DNA from 4 places in the Halobacillus sp. ABD4_316 genome. Region 3 is predicted to be linked to each of the others. Evidence: riboswitches for the same ligand, from Rfam matches in the RefSeq annotation. Region 3 holds a riboswitch; each other region holds the start of a gene.

Region 1 (6,151 bases), on a different contig from region 3:
TCTTTGAATCGGTGACTGGAATCATTTATCTAGCTGCCATGCTCTTTTTCGGGCTGTTTTTATATGAAACAACAATGGCACGTAAGACGAATGAACAATTATGGCAGATTTGGGAAGAGCGTTGGCTGGAACGGCCGTTTTTCTATAGTCTGCGCTCGTCATTTTCCCAATCGGCTCAAGTTTGGCTTCCGGCTATTGTTACTACGGATTTTTCCTGGGTTATGGCAGCTGTTCTCTCCGTGTTTAGTCTGGGGGTCGGTTTTTATTCCGGGTATCAAAGGTGGAAAGCCAAAAACCATTATTACCGTATCGCTGCAGGGAAGGGTAAAGCAGCGGTTTCATAAATGAATAAAAAGAGGAAGAAGGGGAAGGCCCTTCTTCCTCTTTTTATTTTATATAAGATGAATGTAAATCTTTTTTCAAAGAGGTTAACAGTCTGGTATTCTATTAGTGAGAAAGGGGAGAGGAAACCTTGGATCCTATACATATCGACGTTCCCTATGTGCTGCATACGAAACGCCTTCGTCTACGGAGGCCGGAGGCTGGAGACGGCCCGGCGGTTAATGAAGCTGTTCATCGGTCGGAACAGGAGTTGAAGCCGTGGCTTCCTTTTGTGCAGGAGATGCCTTCGATTGAAGATACAGAAAGCAATATCAGGCAGGCCCATGTAGATTTTATGGAAAGAAAAAAACTCCGGTATCTTGTTTTTCACAAGGAGAATGGAGCGTTTGTTGGGACGACTGGACTTCATACTATTGACTGGGATATTCCGAAGTTTGAAATCGGGTACTGGATCGACACCAAATGGAGTGGGCATGGGTATATGCAGGAAGCCGTGCGTGAAATAACGCGGCTGGCTCTTTATGATCTCGGTGGAGCGCGTGTAGAAATCCGATGTGAAAGGGAAAATGAAAAAAGCAGGCAGGTTCCCGAAAAACTTGGCTACCATCTTGAAGGAATGTTGCGTAATGATGATCGATCCGTGGATGGGAAACAGCTGACAGACACGTGTGTCTACGCAATACTTAAAGAGCGGAGGCAGGAACATGTATGATGTGACCATTGTCGGTGCTGGTGTAGCGGGAACATTTATGGCCTACACCCTTGTCCAGAAACACCCCGGACTTCAAGTGAAAGTCGTAGACGTAGGAAAACCGTTGAAAGAGAGATCCTGCGCACAGGGGCATGGACAACCTTGCACGTGCTCTGGAGCCTGCGATCAGTACATAGGCTTTGGCGGTCTTGGGAATTCAGAGGGAAAATTCAATTTTACCAACGCTTTTGGTGGAGAGCTTCCACGAAAAATCGGCGGAAAGGAAACCGCCCGCCTCATGAAAGAAGTGGACCGCATTCTAACCGGTTTTGGAGGAGACCGTGTGGACATGTATTCAACAGATAACGAGCATGTGAAAAGAAGGGCTGCTTGTGGTGACTTGACCGTTTTAACGACGGAGGTACGCCACCTTGGTACTTCCCTGTCGAAGGAGGTATTTCAAAACCTATATGAACACTTAGTCAATAAGCTTTCCTTTTCTTTTAACACCCATGTCAATTCCATTACACGGGTGGGTGAAGGTTTCCGTATCGTTACAGATTGTGAGGAGTTTCTAAGTCGAAAAGTTGTGCTTGCGACAGGAAACAGCGGCCGGGAGTGGTTCGCACGGATAACGGAACCGCTTGGCATCGAACCGAGGGAGACGCGGCTGGACCTGGGTATACGGTTGGAAATGCGGGGCGGCCAGCTGGATGCTCTCCTAAAAGAATCATTTGAAACGAAACTTTTGAAAAAAACGTCACGTTTTACGGCCTACACATACTGTATGAATCCCAAAGGCAGGATTATTCGAAAACATCAGCATGGACTTGTCATGCCTGATGGTCAGAATTCACGAGAACAAGGGGTGCCGGGAGAAAATTTGAATTTCACTTTGTTTGTCACCCGTTACTTTCCGAGTCTAAAGCAGGCGGTGGAAGAAGCATCACGCGTCATTGGAGGAATCAATCGTTCGAGGGGAAGAATCGTGGTCCAGCGTCTTGAAGATTTGAAAAAGGGAAAGGGGACGACTTCAATTCATGCAAACTCCGTGATTCCTTCTCTTTCCGCTGACGAAGGATCGCTGATAGAAGAAGTGCCACATATTTATATAGAGGCTCTCATCGAGTTCCTGACCTCTCTTGAAGCAGCGATAGGTGAACCGGTGGATCCTGACACGCTGCTTTATGGGCTTGATGCTAAATTTTACGAACCAGTTATTCCAACCAACAGGAATTTTGAAACGGACGTCCCGGGACTTTTTCTGGTCGGAGACTGCTCATCCGTCACTCATTCCTTGTCCCAGGCAGCGGCTAGTGGGATTTATGTCGGAGAGGTAATAGGAGGGTAAAGGAAACGACCGTTTTCCTTAGCCTTTAGAAAAAAACATATCTTTTCCTGGATCATACCTTCTCATCTGGATGTTCGCGTCCGGCTGACGGGTGGATGCCTGCCGCGGTCCCGGCCTGTGCTGACTTGGGCAGGAAATATAAATCGTTGTATGGAGTAGCTTCACTTGGGTATGCTCTTCTATACCAAGGAACAAGAAGATTGAAAATGGTTAACCGCATCAGCGGTTAACCATTTTCAATCTGGGTCATCGCTTCCTCCACTTGAGCGGCATCCATGACGTTCATTAATCGGATGGATTCCCCCGGTTTTACAGCATGCTCCGCTGTTATGGAGATGGCTTCTGCCTTGTTGGTCAAGTTGAAGTCATCGAGGGTTACCGGCAGGTTCATCTCCTGGTAATAAGGGGTGAGTGCTTCAATTTCATCAAAGCGGCCTTCCAGAGCAAGCTGGACGAGAATACCATAAGCCACTTTTTCTCCGTGAAGGAAAGCGTGGGTTTCCGGTACTTTGGTCAAGCCGTTATGGATTGAATGGGCTCCGGCGATTCTTCCATAACTATCCCCGTATCCACCGACCATACCGCCAGCCATAATAATGGTTTCCACAACTCTCATGAGGGCAGGTATGACGGCTTGCTGACGAACGGCTTCCACAGCTTCTGTACCATCTTGTATGAGAACATCCCTGCATAATCCGGCCGCGTGCAGCGCAATGTCTACGGAAATCGGTTTGGAGGCGAGAGACCTCGTGAGAACATCCGCTTCATACCATTTGGCGAGCGTATCGCCGATGCCGGCCCTGAGATAAGGTTCCGGGGCACGAACGAGCAGATCAGGCTCTACAAGCAGCATCCATGTACTACGTGGATAAATAATGTATTCCTCAAAATTCCCTTCATCATCGTAAAACACACTGAGCGGCGTCCAAGGTGCGCAGTTTGAGGCTAGTGTAGGAATGAGCACGACTGGAATATTCAATTGATCGGCACAGGCTTTTCCGAGATCAAGGACCTTTCCGCCTCCGATGCTGATCAAGACGTCACAGTCCCGCAGGGCTTCACTGAGACGCATGACCTCTTTATGGGAGCACTCCCCGTTATAGGCTTCCGATTGGACCGGCATCGTCAGCTTTGGAAAATAGGGCTGAGCAGCCTTCCACGACTGCTCACCGTGAATGATTCCTGCTTTTGCAAAGGCCTGGTTTTCCAACAATTCCGGTATATTCCTTAAAATTCCAGGCTCAGCTTTATAAATCGCAGGTGCTCCTTGTACAGTTACGTTTTTCATGGTTGATCACCTCTGGTAATGATATAGCCATCATTATCCAGATGACAGAATAATATGTCAATAACAAAACCGGGAGCAGGCCCCCCGGTTTTGCAGCTTAACGGTTTCGGAATTCCTGAAGAATGTTCAGACCTGTGGTGACGGCCTGACTCATGGCAGAGCCCCCGCCGTAAGCAGCTGATACACCCATCGTTTCATAAATTTCCTTGTCCGAACAATCTGCTTCGACGCACTGATCCATGTGATAGGCAATACTGGCTTCATCTCCATCTTTCACACTGATGGCAAGAGCCATTAAGTGCTTGGTACCTTTGCTGAGTTCTCCGTCTTCAAAGAACGAGCCGGTAAAGTGATTGTATTCTTTTGTGGCCTCCGGCAGGTGTTCGGTCAGGGTTTCAATGCCATTTCTATATTCTTTAAGCAGGTCTTCTCCTTGTTTGTTCATTCTTTCACTCTCCCTTTTCTTTGTTATTCCTTTTATTCCTTCCTCTTCCAGTCACTTAAACAACGTAATAGGCTTCCCGGCACATCCCTGTCCATTAATGAAATGTTGGGAAAATTGTTTACAAATGCAGAATGATGCGTTAAAGTTGTAAATCATAAACGAATAGCAACAACTAATTCTTATCAAGAGTGACTGAGGGAAAGGCCCGTAGACGTCACAGCAACCTTCCATGTGGAGTGGTGCTAAATCCGCCGGAATGATATTCCGGGAGATAAGAGTTTGGCTGATAGTTATGCGAAACTCTCTTCTTGATAAGGAAGAGAGTTTTTTTATTAGGTAAAGGAGGACGGTTATGATTTCCATCCAGGAGCTCAGTAAAATTTACACATCCAAGAAAAAACAGGTGATCGGGGTGGACAAGGTTTCTCTCGATATTCAGGAGGGGGAAATCTATGGAATCGTCGGATACAGTGGAGCTGGTAAGAGTACACTCCTCCGATGCATGAACATATTGGAACGCCCGACATCAGGAGAGGTTTATATCGATGGGATCGATCTGCTTTCTCTCTCCAAAAAGGACCTTAGAAAAGCACGACAGTCCATCGGCATGATTTTCCAGGGGTTCCACCTTGCTATGGGGAAAACGGTTTTGGAGAACGTGGCCTTTGCTTTGAAAGCGGCCGGTAAACCAAAACAGGAGCGCAATGATCGTGCCAGGCGTCTGTTGGAACTTGTAGGTCTTAGCGATAAAGCCGATCAGTACCCCGCTCAATTGAGTGGAGGGCAGAAGCAGCGGGTCAGTATTGCCCGGGCACTGGCCAACGATCCTAAAGTGCTGCTGTGCGATGAAGCAACTTCCGCACTCGATCCGAACACGACACAGTCGATCCTGAAACTATTAAAGAAAATCAACCGGGAGCTTGGACTGACCATTGTATTGATTACACACGAAATGGAAGTGGTGAAAGAAATCTGCGACCGTTGTGCGGTCATGGAAGAAGGAAAAGTGGTAGAACAGGGGGCGGCCTACGAAATTTTCGCCTCTCCTCAAAATGCTTTGACAAAGCGGTTTATTCGAACAGTGATCGATTTCCATGTTCCGGAAGAACTGCTGAAAAACAGCCGCGGCACCATTGTCCAGATGAAGTTTACCGGCGGACAGGCGGGAGATACGGTTGTGTCGGATCTGCTTCAGAACTATAAAATCAAGGGAAACATCCTGCATGGAAATGTGGATTATATACAGGAAAAAGCCCTCGGTACATTTGTTATGGAATTAACCGGTGACCCGCAGGAAGTCGGGAGAGCTGTGGAAAATCTGAAAACGATACTGGATGAAGTGGAGGTGCTGAATCATGATCGATCAGCTGATCAACCTGTGGCCCGAGCTGAATAAATCATTTATGGAAACATTGATCATGGTAGGGATCGGACTTGGCGTAGCCGTTATCGCCGGTCTGCCTCTGGGGTTGCTGCTATTTGTTACCGACCGTGACTTCTTTTTGGAAAACAAATGGATCAAAGGAGCTGTGGGCATTTTTGTAAACCTTGTCCGTTCCATTCCATTTATCATCCTGCTTGTGTTTTTATTCCCATTTACTAATTTTCTTTTAGGTACGACAACAGGACCGATTGCCGCCTCCGTTGCTTTATCGGCCGCAGCGATTCCTTTTTATGCAAGAATTGTAGAATCATCCGCCAGGGATATTGATAAAGGCGTCATAGAAGCGGCTATCGCATGTGGGGCTTCCCCATGGCTGATTATTAAAGATATCATTTTTCCTGAAATCAAGCCGGGCTTGATCAGTGGTTTAACGATAACAGCCATCAGCTTGATCGGGTATTCCGCAATGGCCGGCGCAATTGGCGGTGGAGGGATCGGCGACCTCGCCATCCGGTACGGGTATTACCGTTATGATAATTTCGTCATGTTTACAACGGTTATTGTGTTGATCGTCCTTGTTCAGGTAGTCCAGTACGCTGGGGATTTCCTGGCAAAAACAGTGAAAAAAAGTTAACCCAAGACGAAACGAA
Region 2 (6,151 bases), on a different contig from region 3:
CTTCCCAACAGGAACGCCTGACGCTCGTTTACGCATTTGCCGTCGTACTGAAGGAAGGGCTGCGTCTGCTTGGAATGGCTGCGCCGGAACATATGTAAATCAGGAACATTTCCAACATCCGCCCGCTTTCTATTATAATGAAGGTAAGACTTTAATCAGGGGGCGGATGTTCAATGTATCCTTTGTACTATGCCATCATCATTGTTTTGTCGATTACCGCTTTGGTCAGTACGGTTGTCATTGCCAAAAACATGGACAAGTCGGAAAACCAGCTGACCCCGGAAGAGGATCTGCAGCACTTGAAATCCGATAAAAAAGATCAAGGAAGCATTCCTTTACTCTCCACGATCTACGCGATCACTTTTGTGATCACTATTATTCTTTGCTGGATTTTTATTTTCTAGGGCCTGTTTCACTCACCACCAGGGCCCTTTTTCCAGTGCCATGCATTTTCTCCAACGGGCAGGATATGGATCCAGGTTATCCAGTCCTTTCACTCCCCTTCCTCTGCACATTGACTATTTTTTACATAAATTGCGCAGAATGCACACATACTCTATTTAAAAACATGTTATCTTTCAAGCAGGTCTATGAATATCCTAATAACAGAATGGTCACAGCTGCTTGGATGGAGACAGTTTCACGGCAGGACAATCAAGGATTGCCCAAGGAGAAAAAAGGGAATACACTTATCCCCCACACTCCACTGCCTAGAAATAAAAAAGGAGATGGCACATGTGCACCAGCTCGATTTGTTTCAAAACCTCACGCATAAAAAAATGGGATTTGCAGAAGTGTTCTCACATATTTTAACATTTATGAAACGGGAGCCTGTCGGGAATTACCGTTTAATGGTAGGAACAGATTCACAAGTCCACCCTTCCCGCACGCTGTTTATTACCGGAGTCGTCATTCAGCGGGTAGGAAAAGGGGCCTGGGCCTGTTACCGCAAAGAAGTCATCCCCAGGGAAATGACTACCCTGCATGAGCGGATTTCCTATGAAACATCTTTAACAGAGCGGGTTGCCTCCCTTTTTACAGAAGAACGGAAAAATGAGTTAATTGATATTGTCCTCCCTCACATCTACAAAGGTGCGACATTTACAATGGAAGGACACATTGATATAGGTTCCGGTGACCGGAACCGGACAAGAGTGTATGTAAATGAAATGGTGGCCAGGATTGAATCCCTTGGGATGGAACCAAAAATCAAGCCCGACTCAATCGCCGCCAGCAGCTATGCGAACCGATATACCAAATAACCTCCCTAAGGTTGTTTGGAGGAGAGGAGCATTCTATGTATCAAAAGGCTGTGACATCCCTCGTACTGGGCATCATGTCCATCTTCCTCCCTCTCGCCGGATTAATAACAGGCATCATCGGCATCGTGATGGCCAATGCCTTCTTACGCAGCGAAGAGGAGGAAAAAGAAAACGGCCGGCACTTTGCGACGGCAGGAAAAATCTGTTCCATCATTGGCATCTGCATCCAGGTCAGTGTCCTGCTGATGCTGGCAGCCGGCTTCTACCTTTTCGGATTTTTCCACTCATAAAAAAACGCCCTCCACATCCATGGAGGGCATCTTTTTGGACTTATGCGTTTACTTTTTTCAGCTCTTGGAGAACTTCAGAAGGTTCTGCACGGTCTTTATAGTCAGATTTTGTATATTCGTATACAACCGTACCATCTGTATCAATAATGTAGGTAGCGGATACTGGAAGCGTCCAGGAATCGTCTCCATTATGCTTGTCTACATTCAATCCTTTATCCTTATACACATCTACAAGATAATCCGGAAGCTCATAAACAAGGTTGAACTGCTGAGCAACTTTGTTTCCAACATCACTCAAAACGTGATACTCCAGGTCGTTTTTCTCCTGAGTAGTCATGGATTGATCCGGCGTCTGCGGGCTGATAGCAATCAGCTGAGCTCCTTCATTATGAATATCATCCATGATTTCCTGATAGGCACGCAGCTCCATGTTGCAGTAAGGGCACCAGCCGCCGCGGTAGAAAGTTACGATAGCAGGACCCTGCTTCAGCTGTTCGGAAAGCTGAACCTGACCACCTTTGGCATCTGGAAGGATGAAGTCCGGGGCTTTTTCTCCTTTGGAAAGACCGTTCCCCTCTTCAGAGGCTTCCAATTCATTAATGGCGTCGTTCATTTTGTCCTGAACTTCCTGGGAGGCATTCTGTTTGAATTTCTCGATGTATTGGTCAAATTGTCTGCGCATATCTGTCGTCATTTGAAAAACTCCTTTATGATCAATTTCAATCTTCATTATACGAAGAATCTTCTTCTTCATAAAATGAAACGTCTTGTCTCGTTAGAATCAGGGCTAAACTCACAGCAAGAATACCTGCACTTAATTTGCCCACGATCACCGGAAGTATCATGTCCGGCTGGACGCCGGCCACAAATGCGAAGTGGCTTCCGAATACGAATGCTCCGCTGACTGCAAAGGCCGCATTGATGGTCTTCCCTCTATCGTCCATGTCCTTCATGACGGCAAGCATCGGCAAATGATGAGCAAGCGATGCGATGAATCCTGTCATCGATACCGCGTTCATCCCGAGACGTCTTCCCGCACGGGTGAGCACTTTTTCGCCGTGCCTGCTGATAAACGCCACCAGCGGATAAGCCCCTGCAAGTGTGACAGTGATTTTACCCACGATGAGCATCCCTTCTGATAACGGAGCCATACCGGGGAGAACCGTTATACCTGTTAACGTTTCAATAATGATGAGAGCAAGCCCTGAAATAATAATGATTTCGACCGCTTTGCCGAAATAGGAAAACAGACGAATGGTCAAGGCTGTGAAGAGCCAGAGACCGGCGGCGATGAAAAGGGATAGAATCATGGCCGGAAGCAGATTTCTAAGCATCCACCCCGGTTCATAGCCGGCTGTCCACCCGCCGATGAAACAACCGATTGGAATCGTCACCATTCCTGCAAGAATTCCCTTTGCGAAAAAAGGATGATCTTTTTTTGCTACAACGGTCAAGGCAACTGGAATGGTAAACACAAGCGTAGGGCCCATCATCGTCCCAAGCAGAGCCCACGAAAAAACAGCCGCTTCTTTGTCTGCCGCGAGCGATTCCGCCAGAGGATAAGCCCCCATATCAATGGCAAGCAGCATAGAAGCAAACATCGAAGGATCAGCTCCTGCAGCCTGGAACAATGGAGTGACGACCGGCGCGAGCCATCTGGACAGCACCGGGGCCAGAGAGATGATCCCCACCATGGACAAGGCCAGAGGACCCATCATCATAAAGGCTTCATAAAAACGCCATCCTAAGGCAAGGCGGTGATTCAATATGTAGTAATCAAGAGCTCCAAGAACCATAAAGGCGCACATGACCATAAGGATGATATCATTCAACACAGCCTCTCCCTCCTCTCTTCATCTCCTCCATTCTAGTGAACTTTCCCCCATAAAAAAAGCCCCCTCACTGAGGGGCTCTGGCTGTAGAAAAATCCTGTGTTAACCAGTTAAAGTTGTCCATTAGTCGTGGGAAGGGCCACTTTCCGCTTATCGGTAGATGCATGCCGCGGGCGTCACCACCGAACGCTCCTCGTGCCGACGTTAAAATATAGAGGAGAGAGTTTGTGCCCTACGCAGGTTCTCAGATTCAAAAGAACGGCACGGGCTGCGCTGTTGCGCACTTGCGTGGAAAGGGAAGGGGCTTTCGCTCCTGGCGGGAAGAAAGAAAAAAGCTTGTAAAGAAACAGGGGTTTCTCTACAAGCTGAGCCCCTCAGTGAGGGGCTTTTCATCAGCCGATGGAACAGGCAGCGGAGCCATGTTTTTGAATGTACTTCTGGTGATGCTCTTCTGCTTCAAAGAAAGAGGAAGCCTCTTCCACCTGTGTAGCGATTGAACGCTTGAAGATGCCTTTGGCACTCCATTCTTTGATTTTCTCTTCTGCAATGTACTTCTGGCTTGCATCTGTATAGAAGATCACTGAACGGTATTGATGTCCTACATCAATGCCCTGACGATTTACCTGTGTCGGGTCGTGAGCTTCAAAAAAGATATTGACCAGTTTGGCATACGTAATGACAGCAGGATTATATTCGATACGGACAGCTTCCGCATGACCGGTATTTCCCTGTTTCACTTCTTCATAGGAAGGGTTTTCGAGATGTCCCCCGATGTAACCGACGGTTGTTGCCGTTACCCCTTCGAATTTCTCAAAAAATGCTTCTACTCCCCAAAAACATCCTGCGCCGAAAATTGCTGTTGCCATATCTACATCTTCCCTTTCCTTTAACGCAACTTCTATCGAGAGCCATGACGGGTATGCTGATATGCAAAAAACCCCTTTTCTTATCCACATAAGAAAAGGGGTTCGTATCAATCCGTACGATCCTCTCATCTTTTAGGATGGTGTTCATCCTACAGGAATTGGCACCGTTCTCGTCAATCCGTGGATTGATTCGATGGTTGCCGGGCATCAAAGGGCCAGTCCCTCCGCCTCTCTGGATAAGAAGTTTCCGTTATTTATTTAATGTTGATTATCAATATACTACGTTTCAGTAACGAAGTAAAGGATAAATGATGATTCTTTTTGTATCATCATTGTATTCACACTTTAGCATGACTATGCCAGTCCACGCAAAAGAAAAGTCTTACTGACTGCCTGTTGTTTCAATTTCTTCATACGGCTGGACGATGACAAAACCTTCTCCTTCGAACTGCATTTGAATAGATTCCCCGCTTCCCCGTCCGATAAACGTTTTAAAGCTTACATCCGTCTTGAAATTCGGCTCCAAATGCCCGGACCAGGCTACGGTCGCATGAGGATCCGTAATAACCGGTTCTCCCGGGCGTACGAGCAATGTCAGTGGTTCGTAATGGGAGGTGACAGCCACACGTCCGCTGCCATTCAAGGTCACGTTAAACAGACCGCCGGAAACCATCCCGGCCACTTTTTTCATCAGCTTGATATCCCAGTCGATGCTCGGCTCAAAGGCGAGAAGATCGTTACCGTTGACTGTAATGGTTTCATTATCCAAGTCAAAAATCGTAATCTTTTTCCCCTGATCAGCGAGATACAAACGTCCGCGCCCTGTCGCTTTCATCAGCGAACTGCCTTCTCCCGTCAACGCCTTCTTGAACATTTTTCCTACACCGTGCTCCAGAATCCCTTCTCTCTCAAACTTGATATTCCCATTATAGGAAATCATGGCCCCGGATTTCGCCCAGACCTGATCCATCAGGTTCACCTCGAGAATACGCGGGGTTTCCAGCTCAAAATAATCATTTTCTGAATCATCCTGTTTCGTCGCCCTGATAAACTCCTCAATCGAATAGTCTGCCATGACAGATTCCTCCTTTTATGTAGGTTATAGTTCTATACCACACCCCGGGGTGGGTTAGACCATTTATGAAACCTTTGTCTATCGTTTTACGTTTACAATGGAGGAAAGGTTTCATCACCACCTGGCAGGGGAATGATGATTCTATTTGATCTATTCAAACAACCTAAGGACGAGGAGGACCTGTTTATGTATGGTCTTGATGAGAAAAGAAAACAGCTGTTGGAGTATGCTCATTCCGTCTCTGACGAAATGGCAGCACGGAAGCCCGGGGAAGGAAAATGGTCGGTCCTTGAAATTCTGGAGCACCTGTACCTGATGGAACAACTTGTCGTCTACCAGATCAAGCAGGCAGTAAAGCAGGGAGATATCCAGCAGACTTCCGAAAAACCGATCCACCGGACGACGGAAAGGGACTACAAGGTGGAAGCCCCTGAGTCCGTCCGGCCTGAAGGTACGTTCCAAACGATTGCAGAAGCCGAGGGTGGATTGAAAAAAACAAGGGAAGCTACGTTATTCCTCATTCATAACAAAGATGAAGAAACATTGAAGAACCGTGTGTTTCCCCACCCCGCTTTCGGAGACATGGACTTGGTGCAGTGGATTGAATTCATCGGCTGGCACGAACTCCGCCACCTTGATCAAATGAAAGAAACTGTGGAAGCTTTATAAACCCGTAGAAAAACACGCAGAGGTAAATCTCTGGCTTGAAATTCCCCGCTTTTTATCGGGCCTTCAGGAACTGAGACCACTCCCTTTCTGCGGAGGAACTTGGCTGGGTGGTCTTCCTATACAAGTGAACCGAGGCCGTGCCCGCGGTAAGTATCCG
Region 3 (6,151 bases):
AAGAACTCCCCAAGCGCCTGATCCGCATAATGAACAGACTGGAGATAGTTCCCTGTTAAAGTTCCTTCGTATTCAGGAGGAAGCTCCAGGCCTTCTTTGTCTGCAGGCATTTCAAACGGTGTATGACTCGTTAACGACAGCACATGGGCATAGAACTTGTCATACTCTTCGTCGATTTCATCAATCGCACCCATCGAGCGATGGTAAAACCATCCATCCGATGGTCCGAAGCCGACCGTATCTTTCTCTCCGTAAAACTTATCATCATAATAATCATCAAAACCAAGAGCTGGATAAAGTTCGTCCCTGTTCCAGTACTCCACCTCATCGGCATGCATGGTCACGTTATGGTACGACTTTTCATCAAGCATTCTCGGCAGAGAGGGAAGTTCCATGCCGCCGACTTGATCGGTGGTCGCTTTTTTCCCTAATGGATAAATTGACGTATTCATGAGGAACTCTGCGTCTGATGTATTGCCTGAACCGATCTGTTGGTAGACATCCGTGAAATACATACTATCGTTCAGCCATTCATTTATGTTCGGTGTGATTTCCTGGCCATCGATCGATTCACCGATAACGAAGTCCTGAAGCGATTCAATCTGGACGACGATCAAGTTCCGATCTTCCGCCACTCCGAAATGATTATGCTCACTCATCGGCGTATAGGAATTGCCTTTCAGCTCTTCTATTTTCTGCTGCGTGACATTTTGATCTTCACCGGAAAAAGCGAAGGCTTTTTCACTGTTTGTCTGGTCCTGGTAATACTGAACAAACTGCGTATTGAATAAGCCGTTTTCCTTAGCAAAAAGAGCGCTGTCGAGAATGGGCTCTCCTTTATTCATTTGAAAATTGAAAATGGCGATTACAAGACCCGCAATAAGGAAGACAGACATAGCGAAATTGGACGTCTGTTTCGTTGGATACGTCCATGTCCTGCCCACAATCCAAATGACAACAAGCAGAAGCAGATCTGCGAGAAACAGAAAGTCTGTGCCATTGACGAGCAGCCACATGCTTTCATTCACACTGCCAACTTGATTAAGCTGGGATAGGTCATAGTATGTAGGAACGGTTCCGAAGTAACGCTCGTAAATCAACATGCCAATAAACAAAAGAGACAAAAACAAATCCAGAACAAGATAGGCAGCCGCTTTGCCCCGCTTAAAGACAAGCTCAATGAGAGCCATAAAAATCAAGATAAACGAAGCATCATACCAAATTCCTGCCCAAATACTCGTATCTTGAAGAAGCAGATAACGCAAAATTATAAACTTCAAGGAAATCATAATAAAAAAGTAAAAGAAATAACTGGTTAGTAAACGTTTCATCGAATCTTTCATATAAACACCTCTCTATTATTCTACCCAAATGTAAAGTTTATGTAAACTTAATGTAAATAAGATAGAATAAGGCCGCTTCATCAGCATGGCTTCAAAAAGCGCTTGAAAAGATTCTGTTATTCACTCTGATTTCCACATGTCTGCGAGCTTTTTTATATGGGCGGGCGTCGTTCTGCAGCAGCCACCGATGATCCTTGCTCCATGCTCGTACCAGAGTTTGGACTGCTCATGAAAGTCAAGCCGGCTGGCAGACCCATGCCACGTCTTCGTTTCCGGATCATAATCTTCCCCGGAGTTTGGATAGACGATCAGCGGCTTGCTCGAACAGCGGTTCAACTCTTGTAAAGCTTCCGCCGCATGTTCCAGAGGCGCACAGTTCACACCTATAGCAGCCACATGTGTATTACCCTCCAACGCTGAAGCGACCTCCTTGAGCGGAGTACCCTCACTGATCGATTGACCATCTTTTAACGTAAATGAAATCCATGCAGACGCAGATGGATACTCCTGTAAAATTGAACCGATCACCTTTGCTTCCTGCAGAGAAGGCAGCGTTTCAACCGCTAAAACGTCAGCACCCGCTTCAACAAGTGCTTGAATACGTGGTTGGTGAAAATCAAATAAAACCTGATCCGTGACGCCGTAATGACCGGAATACTCCGAGCCATCCGCTAAATAGGCACCATAGGGTCCGACAGAAGCAGCTGTAAGCGGCCTTGGCCGCTCAAGATTTTCCCTCCACACTTCGTCCCGTGCTTCCCCGGCAAGCGTGACCGTTTTTTTAATAAGAGTGACAGCCTCTTCTTCTGATAAGCCCCTTTGGGCAAAACCATCAGTCGTCGCCTGGTAGCTTGCGGTGATGCTGATGTCTGCTCCCGCTCTGTAGTAGGAGGCATGCACATCTTTGATCGCTTCAGGTTTTTCCAACAGCACTTTTGCGGACCATAAAGGATCATCAAGATCGCATCCGTATGATTCCAGTTCCGTTGCCAAAGCCCCGTCCAGGAGAACCATCGATTGTTTTTCCAAAAGAGATTCAATGGGATTAGATAGATTTTGTTTGTTGGACATGTTTTACTCCCCTTTTCTTTTTCATAGATTCTCTCACATAATAAGCCGCATAGCAGAATGCAATGAACGGACCCCCACAGTACAAGGCGATCCGCTGTGTCGGATCAAAGGCAATGCCGATACAGGATGCCAGGCATAGAAGAAAAGCCGCAATCGGGACCACCGGGTACCACGGGGCTTTGTAGGATAAACCACTATCATTTCCTTCTGCCCGCCGGTGTGCCCGCCGGAAAAGGAAGTGGGAAGCGCTGATGCTCATCCAGACGACGACTACAGCCAGCCCTGAGATCGATACCAGAATGATGTAAACGGTATCCGGGGCGATGATACTGGATAGCAGCGCCAGACCGCCGCCAAGCATACTAAAGATGATCGCTGTCAAAGGAACTCCCTTTTTTGTCAGCTTCGCAAACACCGGGGAGATGGTATCCTTGTCCGCCAGTGACCACAGCATACGGGCCGACGCGTATAATCCGGAGTTGGCTGCGGAAAGGATGGCTGTTAATATGACAAAGTTCATAACATCGGCCGCATAAGGAATACCGATGCGGTCAAGGACTGCGACAAACGGACTTTCCACAACCCCTGCCGCCTCACTTGGAAGAAAGATGGATAAAATGACAATGGTCCCAATGAAGAAAATGATCAACCGTGCCACCGTTGTCCGAATTGCCGTCGGGATGGTTCTCGCTGGATCCTGCGTTTCCCCTGCGGCAATCCCAATCAATTCTGTACCGGAAAAAGCAAAATTGACAGCAAGCATCGTCATGAAGATTGCCGTTATACCATTTGGAAACAAGCCCTCACTCGTAAGATTTGAAAAGAATGGAGCCGGTTCTGACCCCGACAGCTGTATCCACCCAAAGGCGGCCCCAAATCCGATAATGATAAAAAGGACAATGGCTGCCACTTTGACAGAGGAAAACCAAAATTCTGCCTCCGCAAAAAATTTCACACTAAAGGCATTGAATCCGAAAATAAGAGCGGCGAACAACGCACTCCAAATCCACACACTTACATCGGGAAACCACCGCTGCATCAAGAGCCCGGCAGCTGTAAATTCTGACCCGAGAGCTACCGTCCACGTCAGCCAGTACAGCCATGCTACAGTAAAGCCTGTCCCCGGCCCTATGTAGTTATGAGCGTATGTATGAAAAGCCCCTGTTTCAGGGTTATGAACGGCCAGCTCTCCTAAACAGAGCATCACCAGATACACGACCAAAGCACCAATCAAATAGGCTAGGATTGTCCCGAACGGACCGGCCTGCTGGATGGTGTACCCTGAGCTTAAAAACAGTCCCGTACCGATAACTCCTCCCAGTGAAAGCATCACCAGGTGTCTTGTTTTCATTTCTCTCTTAAATTGATATTCCATTTGTCTCCCCCCTTGTGATGGTGGGCAAACAATTAAAAAACGCACCCTTGAATGAGTGCGTCAACTGACAAATAATAGATGGAAGTCTCTTATCGATCAGGATTGTTCACCCGCTGGAATTAGCACAGTATCTCAAAGACCTGCTGCTGAGGCTTCCAAGGGCCAGTCCCTCCACCTCTCTGGATAAGATATTTTTTTATAACTCTACTAGTCTTAATCATAATTGTCAATTTATTTTCAATATTCTATCCTTCATACCATCCAAATGAAAAGCCCCTGGTTCATAACCAGAGGCTTTTCACTCATACTCATATGCTTATTTCTGTTCCAATTGCTCTGCCACTTCATCGCTGACAGCATTTGTACCGCCGAGCACCTGGAAGTTGTTGATTTCAAGCTTTCCAATCGTCTCTTTTGTGGATTCCGGAAGCTGATCCAGCTTAACAAGGAGCATGGATGCTTCTTCCTTCGCAGCCAGAACAGAGCCCGCTAAAGCGTCAGCGAAGTTCTGACCATTCGCTACGAATGTCTTCCCTTCCTGCACACCCAGCTGTTCTGCAATGGTAGAGGCTGTTTCATAACGAGTCTTACCGCTGTAACGGGAAGCGTCAGGAAGCATCGCTTCGACCTCTTCAGAAATGGCATTCGTTCCACCTACAACAATGCTCTGTTCAAAGTCAGCAAGAGCTGTTTTGGTGATGGATGGCAGCTCATCTGTTTTAGAAAGGAGAATCGGGTAGCCTTCCTTCGCCGCATAAGGAGCCACAGCCAGAGCATCCGGATAGTTGAATCCATCTGCTACAACTACATTCTCAGGGTTTCCGTCAAGGCGGGCGGCAATATTGGCTGCCGTGTCAAAGCGCGTTTTCCCAGAGATGCGATCTACGTCGACACCCATTCCTGATAATTTGTACTTCACATATTCAGAAACGGCACCGGTCCCTCCAAGAATAATCGCTTTTTCAGCACCCAGGCGCTTGATTTCCGCAGCTACTTCACTGTTCAAGTTTCCGGACTTTGTCAAAAGGATCGGCGCATCTTCCTTGTAGGCAAGAGGAGCACCGGCAAGAGCATCCGCAAACTCATCTCCCCGGGCAATGACGACTGTGTCAGCAGAATCCCAGCCTTTTTTAGAAATCTCAACGGCTGTTTGGTAACGATCCTCTCCGCTCACACGTTCTGTCGTTTTTTCAACAATACGGGATTCTTCATCAGGAGAAACCGTGCCCTGTTCATCCAGATATTCATTGAATACTTCATAGTCTACAAAGAATAATTCTGTCATCTTACCGGCATCCTTGGCTTCCTTGAATGTTTCATATCCATCGCCACCTGCGGCGATAAAGGCGTTCGTAGCCACCGTGTATTCTTTGTCCAGATCAAGCGCTTCATATCCATGGTCTGTTTTCACTTTGACATTAACGATACGGTCTCCTGCTTCATTTGAGCGATCGAACGTATATTGCATTCCCGATACATGAGCAAAACGGCCGCCGGTATTCTCAATGTCGCTCACTGCATTTTCAAGAGCCTCCCACACCTGCTGCCCTGTTAGGTCCAGAGTGACAAGGGTGTTACCAAATGGCATCGTTGTAAGGACTTCTCCCATCGTGATTGGTCCTTGATCAATGGAAGCACGAATGCCCCCACCATTCTGAATCGCAATTGAAGTAGACGGCACTTTGTCTTTAGCTTTGGCAAGCATACTGTCTGTGATTAAGTTTCCAAGATTCGTTTCTCCACTTCTTACATCATTACGTTCTCCGTTCAAGGCAACCGTCGTTTCTCCAACGACTTCTTTCTTCAATTCATCAAGAGGCTTCTCCAGTTCAGCAAGCAGTTCGGCTGCTTCTGCATTAGGTGCTACATCACTTTCTTCTACATTGATTAACTTTCCATCCCATTCCGTAAGTACACCTTCACCATCAAAAGATACTTGAAGGTCTCCAAGGTACTCTCCATATTCTGATGCCTGGACAACAAGTGTCGGCTCAGCCTCTTCGTTATAGACAAGCGGCTCCTCCAGCTTTGTATGGCTGTGAGATCCAACGACAACGTCCACCCCTTCCACTTCCTGAGCAAGCGTTTTGTCATAGTTAACGCCAAGGTGGGTCAGAGCGACAATCTTATCGACGCCTTCTCCTTCAAGCCTCTTCACTGTATCTTCAGCCTTTTGGAGATAGTTTTCGAAATCAATGGTATCCCCGGGATTGGCAAGGAACTTCGTTTCTTCTGTCGTCAAACCGAATACCCCGACTTTTTCACCATCGACATCGATGACGGAAGCAGGATAGATATTTCCATTGTCCCCAGGCATGCCGATTTCATCGTTGAACAATCCGTTCAAGCGCTCATCCTGACT
Region 4 (6,151 bases), on a different contig from region 3:
ATTCTTCCGACGGCACGGTTCAAATTTCTTACATTCGGATTAAAGGCTGCAGCGACTGAGAATGATGTTTGGTTCCCGAGAGAATTTCCGGAAAAAGAAATGCCTCTGTTCATCTGCTTAATATAGTGAATGAGATCCAAAGATGACAAATCATAGACAGACGTCGCTCCAGGAAAATCCCCGATCTTCGTGGGATCGCCGGTGACCGCCAGGACTTGGCGGATGCCTTGTGTATGAAGACCCATCAAGTGGGACTGCAGACCGAGAAGATTGCGGTCCCGGCAGGCGATATGGACGAGTGGATCGACATCATATTTTTCTTTAATGATCGAAGCCATGACAGAGTTGCTGATTCGTGGAGAGGCTAGGGAGTTATCCGCAAGGGTGATCGAGTTAACACCAGCTTCCTGAAGCGCTTTGGACCCTTTAAGAAAACGATCGATGTTCAACTTTTTCGGGGGATCCAGTTCGACAATGATGGACCGGCCTTTCTTCGCCGCTTCATGGAGGTGTGGTCGTTGATCTTTAGTGGATTGGACGGCTGTTTCGGTCTTTTGTCGGACAACTACAATCTTTTCTTTGATCGGTGCTTTTCCTTTTACTTTGGATGCGATGGCTTCAATGTGCTCCGGTGTTGTGCCGCAGCACCCGCCGATGATCCGCGCCCCTTGGTCGTAAAGCGCCCGGGCGCTTTTTTGAAAGTAGGAGGGATCTGTCGCATAAACCAGTCTGCCATCCTGAAAGGCCGGCAGACTGGCATTCGGATAGACCGATAGAAAAGCTTTTTCGGGTAAGGGCACTTCTTCTAAGGACTGGATCATATGGTACGGGCCGAGACGGCAGTTGATGCCTGTCACGTCCGCTCCGATTTTTTCCAGATGAGTGAGCGCGTCAGGGAGTGGTGTACCATCCTGCAGCACCCCGGGTTCATGCATCGATACCTGGGCAATCAGAGGAAGGTCTGTTTCCTTCCGGGCGATCGACAGAATGGTGGAGAGTTCCTCTAGATCATAGAAGGTTTCAAAAAGAAGGCCGTCCACTTGTTCAAACAAAAGACAGTAGAGTTGTTCGCGGAAGCTTCGTTTTATTTCCTCAAGAGAAACAGCTTGTTTCTGAACCCCCCGGATGCCGCCGACCGTTCCGAGTACATACGCCTTGTCGCCGGCGGCATGTCTTGCGAGCTGGACAGCGGCTGTATTGATCTCCTTCACGTGATCCTCGAGGCCGTAACGGCCAAGCTTGATGTAATTGGCGCCGTACGTATTGGTTTGAATCAAATCGGCTCCTGCCTGGACGTAAGCGTCATGAACGCTTTTCACTTCTTCTGGATGCGAAAGGTTCAGTTCCTCGAAACACTGGTCGACCCCGTAGGAATAAAGAAGAGTTCCCATCGCCCCGTCTCCGACCAGTGTTTGTCTATGGAGGGCTTCACGTAATGTCATATACTCACCCTCTTGTCTTCAGTAGTCCGTTCGATTTGGTTCAAAGCCTGCGAAAAGTCTGCGATCAGGTCCTCCGGCTTTTCCAATCCGACCGATAAACGCAGCAGTCCGTCCGTGATGCCGCGTTTGGCCCGTTCCTCCTTAGGCATGGAGGCATGGGACATCCGCGCCGGGTACGATAAGATCGACTCGACAGCTCCAAGACTTACGGCATACACCGGAATTTCGACCGCTTTTGTGAATTGGCGGACCGCCTCCTCGTCACGGAGGCGGAACGATAGAACGGCTCCATACCCGTCGGATTGATACGTGTGGGTGGAATTCCCCGGATGACAGCGGAAGCCTGGGTAGTACACGTGCTCGACCAGAGGGTGACTGGATAAAGCTTCTGCGACTTTTGCCGCTGATTGAGATGATTGGGTGATTCGGCAGTGGAGTGTCTTCAGGCCGCGGAGCACGAGCCAGCAATCGTGTGCGCCCAGAATAGATCCGAAAGAATTCTGTAGAAAAGAAAGAGCCTCTGCGACATCTTCCCTGTTGGTCACAGCTAAGCCGGCAACGACATCACTGTGTCCGGCAATGAACTTCGTTGCACTATGGAGGACAAGATCGGCGCCAAGGTCGAGCGGACGCTGCAGGGCTGGTGTCATAAAGGTGTTATCGACAAAGGTGAGGCAGTTGTTCGCTTTGGCGAGTTTTGCCACTGCCCTTATATCAGTGATTTCAAGTGTTGGATTGGAAGGAGTTTCAATATATAACAGCTTCGTATTCGGCTTTATGGCTGTAGCCACTTCATGAAGATCGGTCATGTCAACAAAGGTGTGATCGATTCCAAAGCGGTGGAGAACATCGTGGATCATTCGGAAAGTCCCCCCGTATACGTCCTTGGTTATAACGATGTGATCCCCTTTGGATAAAAGCATGAACGCTGTGGAAATCGCTGCCATTCCGGAGGCGAAAGCAAAGCCTTTCGTGCCGTTTTCAAGGCCGGCGATCGTCTCTTCCAACGCTGTTCTTGTCGGGTTTCCCGACCGGCTGTAGTCGTAATCCCCCGGTGTGTCAAAATCCTGTTGGTGAAAGGTTGAGGCCTGTTGGATCGGGACACTCACCGCTCCGGTCTGCGGATCGAACTTCTGGTCGTTGTGAAGCAGGCGGGTCTGCAGGGAATGGGTATTCATTGGACGGATTCCTCCTTAGGTAATTGACTCAAAGTAGATTGAAGATCTCTCAAAAGATCATCGATGTGCTCCACGCCTACGGAAAAACGGAGCAGTTTATTGCACACGCCGTAGCGGACGCGTTCTTCTTCAGGGATATCGGCGTGGGTCTGGGTGGCGGGGTAGGTGATGAAGCTTTCCACACCTCCGAGACTTTCCGCGAAAGTGATTAAATTCAATCCTCTTAGAAAAGGATCGATCCAGGCTTCTTCCTTTAGTCGGAAGGACACCATGCCGCCTTTTCCTGGGTAGAAAATATCACTCACACATGGATGATCCTCCAGGAATTGAACGACGGCTTTCGCGTTGCCTTCATGCTGCCTCATTCGTAGAGGCAGGGTTTTCATGCCGCGCATGACGAGCCAGGAGTCAAACGGCGACAGGACAGCTCCGGATGTATTTTGATGAAAAGCGAGCTTTTCGCTGATGTCTGCGCCTTTACTGACAAGCAGTCCGGCCAGAACATCGTTATGTCCGGCCAGGTATTTCGTCGCGCTGTGAATGACGACGTCCGCTCCTTCCTTCAGCGGCTGCTGGAGAACTGGTGTATAAAGGGTGTTGTCGACTATCAGCAGGAGGTCTTGTTTTTCTGCTAGTCCGGCCATCTGCCTGATGTCGGTTTGGTGCATGAGCGGATTTGTCGGAGTTTCAATGTAAACGGCTTTCGTACGTTCGGTCACATAAGAAGGCAGGTCATTCAGCTTTTCGTTTTCCAGGTAGGTAAACTGCAGACGGTAACGCTCCTTCATATGTTCAAATAAGCGGTAGGTCCCTCCATATAAATCTTCGGATACGAGAATTTCATCTCCTTCGCGGAAAAGAGAGAGGACGGTCTGGATGGCGGACATTCCGGAACTGAAGGCAAAACCTGCATCACCTTCTTCGATATCGGCGATGGAGGCTTCCAGGATTTTTCTTGTCGGGTTGCCCGTCCGCGTATAATCAAACCCTGTAGATTCCCCGAGCCCTGGGTGCCGGTAAGGGGTGGAAAAGTAAACCGGTGGGTTGATCGCTCCATACGGTTCGTTCCGCTGGTTTCCTGTCTGGACGAATTTTGTTTCCGTGTGACACATAAAAATACTCCTTTCGTTTATGAACCGATCAAGAGAGGAAGCAGTGTGAAAACAAAAAGGACGCCTTCTCTAAGAAGAAGGCGTCCTGGATATCCAAGGCTTCTTCTTATCTTTCAAGTTGATCAACAACTTGCTGGAGTTAGCACCCTTCTGGTCGATACCAGGGGTTGCTGAGGCTTCACAGGGCCAGTCCCTCTGCCTCTCTTGATAAGAATATAATTGTAAGTTCATGTAAATGTTGATGACTACTCTACACTACTCAGAAAGTTTTGACAATATGCATGCGGAAGATTTTCCAATTTTTAATCGGAACGTCCTGATTTTATCCGTATTCCTTTTGGTGGGCCCGTTTTTTCTCAAGGTATTCTTCATCTTCGCGGACTTTGATCCATTTCTCTTCGAAAATCCGGGCTGATTCTGCTTTTTCCTCATCTATATCCCGGTCATTGATATCTCCATCGTCATCGTATTTTTTTCCGCCTTTATAATTGGCGTACCGTCGCGAGCGTGTATACCCCATCTGGAGGAATTTACGGGCCATATCCATGCCGACAAAATCATCGTTTTTCTTATACTCTTCGAACATGGCGTAGATTTTTTCTGACGACTCTTTTGCGATCTCAGGTGTTTTGAAGCGCCAGTGCTGCAGAATTTCACTTTTGTAGGGCTCGACGAGAAGCACCCCCTGTTCTCCGCGCCCGACGCGGTATTTTCCGGGTTCTTCTCTGAAATCAATGGAATCAAAATCCAGATCGTAATCAAAAGGCATGGTCCTTCGTCCTTTCTGTATTTTCTATGCCGAACATATTTAATTTCAGGTCCCTGGACATTTTTTTGATCAAAGCGCCGCCGGCTGTACTGTTTCCCTTTTCATCAATGGCAGGGCCGACGACACCGATGCCCATTCTTCCAGGAACCGTACCGATGATGCTCCCGGATACTCCGCTTTTACACGGGAATCCAGCTTCGACTGCGTAGTGACCGGAGGAGTTGTACATCCCGGAGGTCATCATGATGGCTTTTACGGTTCTTAGGTGGTGGGCAGGAATCAAGCTTTCTTCCGTATCTGGATCGAGACCGCCTTTAGCAAGGAACAAGCCGACCCGGGCAAAGTCATGACAGCACATCATGACTGAATTCATACGATAGTATAAATCCAGCGCTTCTTCCACATCGGTCACAAGGGTTCCTGTGCTGTGCATAAAGTAGGCGAGGGAACGGTTGCGCGAGCCGTTCGCCTTTTCTGCTTCGTACATCTCACCGCTCATTTCTAGATGATCGTTGCTGGTGATTTTCTTTAAGAAATTCATGTAGCGGTCGAACCGGTTTTCCACGCTCTGTCCTTTAATAAGGGAAGCTGTAGCGATGGCGCCCGCGTTAATCATCGGATTGAAAGGCTTGCTTGTGTCATAGGATTCCAGCTGGCTGATGGAATTGAAGAAATCTCCCATCGGCTCCATTCCTACAGTTTGAAAAACACGGTCCTTTCCGAAGTCCTGGAGAGCAAGCATCAAGCTGATGACTTTTGAGGTACTCTGCATCGGAATGTATTTATCATGATCCCCGGCGCTGTAACTCGAGCCGTCTGTCGTGATGATGCTGACGCCGAGGTAGTCTTTATTTGCCTCCCCGTAATCAGGAAGGTTCATATTCACCTTTCCTTGAGAAGCATAGGGACGGCTGTCTTCAATGGCTTCTTCCAAATAGGAGTTCGATAGTTCTGTCATAGCGTTTCTCCTTTTTTGTAGTTCAGTACCCTTTTACAGAAAGTGGGTAAACAAAAAAGAGCAGCCATCCCCGCAGGGAAGTGGCTGCATGTGCTTACTGCTGCTTTAAGTAGCGCCGGTCTTTCAGGAACAACCTCCAGAATAAATAGAAGGCTGGAATCAAAATTCCGAACCCGACGGCGTAAACGATCAGCATCGGATAGAAGGTGGACGCGTTGGTGAACCCATCGCTGACTGTTAAATCCGGGTAAATCAAGTACGGCAGGTGGGCGGATCCGTAGGCATAAATAGCGAATCCGTACTGCAGCACGATCATGATGACGGCAGGTCGGGCCCGTCCCTTTCTTCCGTCCGGTTTTTTCAAAAACAAAAGAACATAGCCGATCAGGAAAAACAATAAGGAAAGACCGAAGATGAGCCAGTTCTGCTCAATATTATCAACGATCCAACCAGCTTCTTCAGGAAACGTTCCAATGGTCAGCATAGCGACGGCGATGCTGACAGGTCCGAGCCAAAGAGCATGTTTCCGGAAGGTATCATACGCGTCCCAATCTTCGGCTTCCTTGGCATAATCCATTAAGAAGACGGAAGAAATGAACAGTTCTGTCGAAAGGCCGAACAATACGTGCATGTACAGCGTCGGATGGGTCAGAAGATCTCCGTATTCCAACCGTGGATAATCATCTTCGAAA

What was found. A riboswitch is a leader RNA that binds a small molecule or an ion and turns the genes downstream of it on or off. The one in region 3 is predicted to bind S-adenosylmethionine.
Region 1: linked by a shared signal. The riboswitch ahead of ACXAJH_RS03900 (methionine ABC transporter ATP-binding protein) and the one ahead of mmuP (S-methylmethionine permease) in region 3 are both predicted to bind S-adenosylmethionine.
Region 2: linked by a shared signal. The riboswitch ahead of msrA (peptide-methionine (S)-S-oxide reductase MsrA) and the one ahead of mmuP (S-methylmethionine permease) in region 3 are both predicted to bind S-adenosylmethionine.
Region 4: linked by a shared signal. The riboswitch ahead of ACXAJH_RS18635 (methionine biosynthesis PLP-dependent protein) and the one ahead of mmuP (S-methylmethionine permease) in region 3 are both predicted to bind S-adenosylmethionine.

Annotation. Positions count from the first base shown of each region.
Region 1 is NZ_JBSWZA010000001.1:717,907-724,057, reverse strand. It holds gene ACXAJH_RS03925 (hypothetical protein) at 1-344, shown strand, start outside; gene ACXAJH_RS03920 (GNAT family N-acetyltransferase) at 473-1,054, shown strand; gene ACXAJH_RS03915 (NAD(FAD)-utilizing dehydrogenase) at 1,047-2,384, shown strand; gene ACXAJH_RS03910 (iron-containing alcohol dehydrogenase family protein) at 2,611-3,672, opposite strand; gene ACXAJH_RS03905 (carboxymuconolactone decarboxylase family protein) at 3,770-4,117, opposite strand; SAM riboswitch class I at 4,294-4,395, shown strand; gene ACXAJH_RS03900 (methionine ABC transporter ATP-binding protein) at 4,470-5,513, shown strand; gene ACXAJH_RS03895 (methionine ABC transporter permease) at 5,470-6,135, shown strand.
Region 2 is NZ_JBSWZA010000003.1:166,098-172,248, forward strand. It holds gene argS (arginine--tRNA ligase) at 1-98, shown strand, start outside; gene ACXAJH_RS13390 (hypothetical protein) at 174-404, shown strand; gene ACXAJH_RS13395 (ribonuclease H-like YkuK family protein) at 780-1,262, shown strand; gene ACXAJH_RS13400 (DUF4190 domain-containing protein) at 1,298-1,552, shown strand; gene ACXAJH_RS13405 (peroxiredoxin-like family protein) at 1,593-2,246, opposite strand; gene eutH (ethanolamine utilization protein EutH) at 2,272-3,387, opposite strand; gene msrA (peptide-methionine (S)-S-oxide reductase MsrA) at 3,777-4,250, opposite strand; SAM riboswitch class I at 4,373-4,493, opposite strand; gene ACXAJH_RS13420 (AIM24 family protein) at 4,633-5,325, opposite strand; gene ACXAJH_RS13425 (DinB family protein) at 5,458-5,994, shown strand.
Region 3 is NZ_JBSWZA010000002.1:738,742-744,892, reverse strand. It holds gene ACXAJH_RS10650 (LTA synthase family protein) at 1-1,343, opposite strand, end outside; gene mmuM (homocysteine S-methyltransferase) at 1,464-2,414, opposite strand; gene mmuP (S-methylmethionine permease) at 2,389-3,789, opposite strand; SAM riboswitch class I at 3,876-3,979, opposite strand; gene ACXAJH_RS10635 (cell wall-binding repeat-containing protein) at 4,106-6,151, opposite strand, start outside.
Region 4 is NZ_JBSWZA010000007.1:27,828-33,978, reverse strand. It holds gene ACXAJH_RS18645 (bifunctional homocysteine S-methyltransferase/methylenetetrahydrofolate reductase) at 1-1,442, opposite strand, end outside; gene metC (cystathionine beta-lyase) at 1,439-2,620, opposite strand; gene ACXAJH_RS18635 (methionine biosynthesis PLP-dependent protein) at 2,617-3,732, opposite strand; SAM riboswitch class I at 3,836-3,946, opposite strand; gene ACXAJH_RS18630 (DUF4385 domain-containing protein) at 4,055-4,501, opposite strand; gene glsA (glutaminase A) at 4,491-5,459, opposite strand; gene ACXAJH_RS18620 (cytochrome d ubiquinol oxidase subunit II) at 5,554-6,151, opposite strand, start outside.